DNA from 2 places in the Massilia sp. S19_KUP03_FR1 genome. Region 2 is predicted to be linked to the other one. Evidence: predicted binding sites of a transcription regulator. Region 2 holds the regulator's gene; the other holds the start of a gene.

Region 1 (3,208 bases), on a different contig from region 2:
CGACCTGCGCCATTTCGATGGTCTCGCCGACCGCTTTGCGGTAAGCCGCCAGCGCGGCCGTGGAGGCGTCGACCAGCTTGCGCTCGTCCGGATCGGAGACGCTGGCCAGCTGCGCCAATTGGGTGCCGATGGCGGCGTGCTTCTGCTGGATTTCCTTGATCAGCGCGGTCAACCTGGCTTGCGCAAAACTGCCATTCACCCACGCCAGCAACTGGTAGATGTTGGCGTGCGCATGCTTGGCGTCGCCGGCCACGTCGGCCGCGCTTTTCAGGCGCGCTGCGCGCACCTGCACCATGTTTTCCAGTGATGCATTCTGGCGCACCATGCCGTAATAGGCTGCCCCCGACATCAGCATCAGCAACACCAGCACCAGTCCCGGCGCCAGCAGCAATTTGGGCCCCATTCGCAATTTCTTCAGCATGGTCGACTCCATAAAAAAATGGCCGCAGCAAGCGGCCGAGGATGCTTCCTCAAGGATTATTTCTTGTACAAACCCGCTTCCAGCACCACACCGTCGACCAGCAAAATGTAGGTCGTTTTCGGTTCAATCTTGCCGGTTGTCGGGTTTTTGTATTGGTAGTCGACCCAGCCCTTGCCCTTGGCGGCGGCCATTTCGATGATCTCGCGACGGTATTTTTTACCGTTCGCATCGGGCACATCGGTCAGATCTTTGCCGACAATGGAGGGGTTGAACGGGTGCGCCAGCACGATGCCGGTCTTAACGTCGCGCATGTCGACATACAGCGATCCCTGGACGAAATCGGGGTCCTTGGCATTAATGCGCTTCATCATTTCATCCTTGCCCTTGGCCTTGACCAGCGCGGCGCCGCGCTCGGCCATGGCGATGGCGTCTTTCTCGGTCGGTTCATTGGCAGCAGCGCCGGCCGACGCAAGGGCCAGGCACAGGGTAGCGACAAACAATTTCATGACAGCTCCTTAGTAGTGCGTTAGGTGAAAGTTTCCTGAGTGCATTGCGTAATGTACGCGGCGATGCTGCCTCGCCTTTGCGCTGAAGCAAGACACCCGCGGTCGTGGTCAGCACGCAACACCGAACAGGGTTTGACCCGCGCCAACCAGACAACTCGACTTGCCGCATAGCATTCATTCCTGCCGGCAATTTTGGCCCTGTGTGTTTCCTTCCCTGTCATTTTTCAGTTCTGGAGATTGCCGTGACCCCAACGTCCAACCCGCAAGTGAAGTTCAAGCCGTACACACGCCAGACCATTGCCCTGGCGCGCCAGTGGCAGTGGATGAGCCCTGACCTGCAGGAAGCGGTGCAGGTGGTATCAACCGTGCTGCCGTTTCGCACGAATGAATATGTGATGGAGCAGCTGATCGACTGGAACAACGTACCGGACGATCCGATCTACCGCCTGACCTTCCCACATCGCGACATGCTGCCGGCGCGCGAGTACGAACAATTGCGCGACCTGGTGCTTGGTAACGCCGACAGTGAAGTCATCAAGCGTTTTGTCAAAGGCATCCGCATGCGCATGAACCCGCACCCGGCCGGCCAGATGACGCACAACGTCCCGCGCGTGAACGACGCGCCGCTCAAGGGCCTGCAGCACAAGTACAAGGAGACCGTGCTGTTTTTTCCCAGCGCCGGCCAGACCTGCCATGCGTACTGCACCTTCTGCTTCCGCTGGCCACAATTCGTCGGCATGGAAGACATGAAGTTCGATGCGCGCGAAACCACGGAACTGGTGTCCTACCTGCGCACCCATCCCGATGTCACCGACGTGCTGTTCACCGGCGGTGACCCGATGATCATGAATACCCGCTCGCTGGCCGAATTCATCGAGCCGCTGCTGGCGCCCGAACTGGCGCATATCCAGAACATCCGCATCGGCACCAAGTCGGTGGCGTACTGGCCGCAGCGGTTCGTGACGGACAAGGATGCGGATGAGCTGATGCGACTGTTCGAGAAGGTGGTCGCGGCCGGCAAAAATCTCGCCTTGATGGGGCACTACAACCATGCGGTGGAGTTGCGCAATCCGATTGCCCAGCAAGCGGTAAAACGGATTGTCGGCACCGGCGCCACCTTGCGCATGCAGGGCCCGCTGATCCGCCACATCAACGAAGACCCGAAGAGCTGGGCGGAATTGTGGACCACCGGTGTCAGGCTCGGCGCCATTCCCTACTATATGTTCGTCGAGCGCGACACCGGCCCGAGCGACTATTTCGCGCTGCCGCTGGCGCGTGCGCACGCCATCTTCCAGGAAGCGTATTCGATGGTGTCGGGCCTGTCGCGCACCGTGCGCGGGCCGTCGATGAGCGCGTTTCCCGGCAAGGTCGTCATCGATGGCGTGGTCACCATCAATGGCGAGAAGCTGTTCGCGCTGCAGTTCCTGCAAGCTAGGAATCCCGCCTGGGTGCGCAAACCCTTTTTCGCCAGGTTCGATGCGCAGGCGACCTGGCTCGACCACCTGAAGCCCGCGTTCGGGCGCAAGAAGTTTTTCTTCGAAGAGGAGGGGGACGATGCGCTGCATCATGGTCCGGCCGGTCGGGTGATTCCGATCGTGGCGGCCAGCCGGCGCGCGAGCGACGTCCAGCCCGACGCCGCGTAAGGCCATGGAGCGCACCGCGACAGATCAGGAAACGGCGCAGGCGCCGGCGCGCCTGTCCGGCGTGGCCGTCTTCTTCTACGTGTTCCTGCCCTTCGCCCTGGGCCACTACCTGTCGTCGCTGCTGCGCGCCGTGAACGCCGTGCTGGCGCCCGGCCTGGTGGCAGCGCTGGCGCTCACGCCCGGCCAACTGGGCCTGTTGACCAGCGCGTTCTTCTTTGCGTTCGCACTGGTCCAGCTGCCGGTCGGGATTGCGCTGGACCGCTATGGACCGCGCAAGGTGCAGCCGCTGCTGATGATTGTCGCTGCCATCGGCGCGCTGCTGTTCGCGCAGGGCACCAGCTTCATGCAGCTGATGGTGGCGCGGGCCATCATCGGCTTCGGGCTGGGCGGCTGCTTCATGTCGGCCGTCAAGGCGGTGTCGACCTGGATCAGTCCCGCGCGCTTGCCTTCGGTGCACGGCTACCTGATCGCCGTGGGCGGCCTGGGCGCGGCCTCGGCCACGCTACCGGTGCGCCTGGCGCTGCACTACACCGACTGGCGCGGCCTGTTTGTGGTGCTGGCCGCGCTGATCGCCTGCGTGGCTGCGCTGATCTGGCTGCTGACGCCGCGCGCGCAGCAACAGGGCGCCGCCAGGGCGC
Region 2 (3,208 bases):
TGCAACAAGATCGTCACGCGCGAGCGCGACAAGGCCGCCGTCTACCTCGATTACCTGAAGCGTGAAATCACCATGCAGGCGGCACTCTACGACGGCATGAACCGCGTCGACCAGCTGCACCTGGGCGGCGGCACGCCGACCTATCTGTCGGACGCGCAAATGGACGAGCTGATGGCGCACCTGCGCAGCCACTTTCAATTCGCGCCCGACGCGGTGGGCGAATATGCCATCGAAATCGATCCGCGTACGGTCACGGTGGAGCGCATTGCCAGCCTGCGCCGGCAAGGCTTCAATCGTTTGAGCCTGGGCGTGCAGGATTATGACGAGCGGGTGCAGCGCGCCGTGAACCGCATCCAGCCCGAGGTGCAGACCCAGGCGATCATCGACGCCGCCCGGGCATTTGGCTACCGCTCGGTGAACATCGACCTGATCTACGGCCTGCCGCTGCAGACGCTTGCGACGATGGCGACCACGCTCGAGCGGGTGATCGCGGCCGACCCGGACCGCATCGCGCTGTACCACTACGCCCACATGCCGCACCTGTTCAAGGCGCAGCGCATGCTGCAGGACGCTGACATGCCCGGCGCCGACGCCAAGCTGGCCATGCTGGGCCTGGCCATCGAACGGCTGGCTACGGCGGGGTATGTGTATATCGGCATGGACCATTTCGCCAAGCCGGACGACGAGCTGGCGGTGGCGCAGCGCCAGGGCCGGCTGCACCGCAACTTCCAGGGCTATTCGACGCATGCCGACGCCGACATCGTCGCGTTCGGCGTGTCCGCCATCGGCGCCGTGGGCGCCACCTACAGCCAGAACGCCAAGCACCTGACGGCCTACTATGCCGGCATCGACGCCAGCACGCTGCCCATCGAACGGGGCGTGACGCTGTCCATGGACGACGCGCTGCGGCGCTCCCTGATCGGGAGTTTGATGTGCCATTTTGAGCTGTCGGTGGCCGCCTTCGAGCAGGCGTTTCCGATCGCCTTTGCCGATTATTTCGCGCAGGAGCTGGCGGCGCTGGCCGACCTCGAGGCCGACGGCCTGGCCACGGTTACGCCCGACTGGATCACGGTCACGCCGAAAGGGCGCCTGTTAATCCGGAATATCTGCATGGTGTTCGACCGCTACCTCGAGTCTGGCCAGCGCCATTCCGCCACGGTCTAAACGAGTGGGCTGCACTGCTCCGTGCCGGCCGCGAGCGCCTGCAGGCGCGCCGGTTCGCGCAGGGTGATGGCGCGCTTGGTCACTGCCAGCAGGCCGAGCGTCTTGAAGCGTGACAGCAGGCGGCTGACGCTTTCGATGGTCAGGCCCAGGTAATTGCCGATGTCTTCGCGCGACATGCGCAGCTCGAACTGGGTCGAGGAGTAGCCGCGCGCGGCGTAGCGGGCCGCCAGGTTGGTGAGAAACACCGCGAAGCGCTGCTCGGCGCGCATATTCCCCAGCAGCAGCATGACGTTCTGCTCGCGCGTGATTTCGCCGCTCATCATGCGGTGGAAGTGGCGCAGCAGATTCGGCATCTCGCCAAACAGGCCTTCGAGCGTATCGAAGGGAATCTCGCATACTTCGCTGTCTTCCAGCGCCACCGCGTCGCACTGGTGCCGTTCGCTGCTGATGGCGTCCATGCCGAGCAGTTCGCCGGCCATCTGGAAGCCGGTGATCTGCTGGCCGCCGGCGGCGTTGATCTGGGAGGTCTTGAAATGGCCGAAGCGGATCGCGTACAGCGACTTGAATGGCGCATCCATCTGGTACAGGCGTTCGCCGCTGGCGATGCGGCGGCGGCGGCCGATGACCTGGTCGAGGCGGGCCATGTCGTTGTCGGACAGGCCCATGGGCAGGCACAGCTGGTGCATGCTGCAGGTGGCGCAGCCGGCTTTGATGGCGGGGAGGGGGGAAGTTGTCATGGCGCCGATTCTACTGCTTCGTGCTGGCTCATGGTGCGAAACGGGCATTTTAGCGGTAGACGGCGCGGCGGCGCTTTGCGGCGCTGCCGCGCGAGCGTTATCGATTTTGTCGAAGTGGTATGGGTTCCCGCCTGCGCGGGAATGACGTATCTGAGAGCGCTGGCCTTGAAAACGTCATCCCGGCGCAGGCCGGGATCCATGCTGAATTTGCAGCACCAACCCGGCGTCGTTCAGTTCAACTCCAGCACCACCGCCGACCGCGCCGGCAATTTCACCTCGGTCCGCAAATCAAAGCGCGCGCCGGTCAACACATCGACCCCGCCGCTGACGCCAGCGAGCATCTCGCGGAAGCGCTCAGCCTTGAGTACCTTCTCGCCGGGGTTGTTGTTGAAGGCGACCATCACCTTCTTCTTGCCGTCATAGCGGAAGTAAACGTAGGTGTTTTCTTCGGCCCCGTAATGCATCATTTTCCCGTGATGGATCAGCGGCTGCGTCTTGCGCCAGTTGACCAGCTTTTTGACAAAGGCCTGCGCTTCGGCTTCTTTGGCGCCGAGGTTGCGGCCGCTGAAAGCGTCGATGCTGTCGCCCTTCCAGCCGCCCGGGAAATCGGTGCGGTAGCTCGAGTCGTTGCGTTCCTTGGTCGAACTGGTCATGAGGATTTCGTCGCCGCTGTAGAACTGCGGAATGCGCGGCATGGTCATCAGGAACACAATGTCCATCTTGTACTTGCCCATGTCTTCACCCACCACGCTGTAGATGCGCGAGGTATCGTGGTTGCCGGCGAAGACAACCAGATTGCCCGGATTCGGGTACAGGTAATCGAGCGACAGCGTCTCGTAGACATTCGAGAAGACGTTGCCGCCATTGGCGTCGGCCAGGCCGTCGCGCATCGCTTCGGTCATCGGGAAGTCCATCATGCTCGGCATCGAGCTGACGTACCCGTCCGGATTGACTTTGCCCTTCTGCCAGTGCGCCACCACGGCCGGCTGCTTGTGCCACTCTTCGCCGACCAGGTTGATGTTCGGGTACTCGGCCATCACGCGCCGCGTGTAGTCGGTCAAAAAGGCGCCGTCGGAGTAGCCGAAGGTGTCGATGCGCAGGCCCGACAAGCCAGCGTTTTCGATCCACCAGATATTGTTCTGGATGAGGTAATTGGCCACCAGCGGATTGGTCTGGTTCAGGTCGGGCATGCCCGGTGCAAACCAGCCGGTGGTGAAGTTCTCCTTGTCCTCGGTCGATGCGTACGGGTCCTGCACCGCGGTGTGATGGTGTTGCGTGGCGACGAATTTGGCCCCGTGGTTGACCCA

What was found. Region 2 encodes FNR, which switches genes on or off when oxygen is low (the NO sensors DNR and NnrR bind a similar motif). Its sites were predicted from a motif close to TTGATNNNNATCAA; they were not measured.
Region 1: a site for FNR is predicted at 1,060-1,073, ahead of V6M87_RS13605 (KamA family radical SAM protein). Genes of this name have one in related genera too.

What each region holds. Positions count from the first base shown of each region.
Region 1 is NZ_JAQQPS010000011.1:42,372-45,579, forward strand. It holds gene V6M87_RS13595 (methyl-accepting chemotaxis protein) at 1-421, opposite strand, end outside; gene V6M87_RS13600 (cache domain-containing protein) at 478-927, opposite strand; gene V6M87_RS13605 (KamA family radical SAM protein) at 1,251-2,570, shown strand; gene V6M87_RS13610 (MFS transporter) at 2,575-3,208, shown strand, end outside.
Region 2 is NZ_JAQQPS010000006.1:60,239-63,446, reverse strand. It holds gene hemN (oxygen-independent coproporphyrinogen III oxidase) at 1-1,164, shown strand, start outside; gene fnr (fumarate/nitrate reduction transcriptional regulator Fnr) at 1,161-1,901, opposite strand; gene V6M87_RS08205 (glycoside hydrolase family 13 protein) at 2,132-3,208, opposite strand, start outside.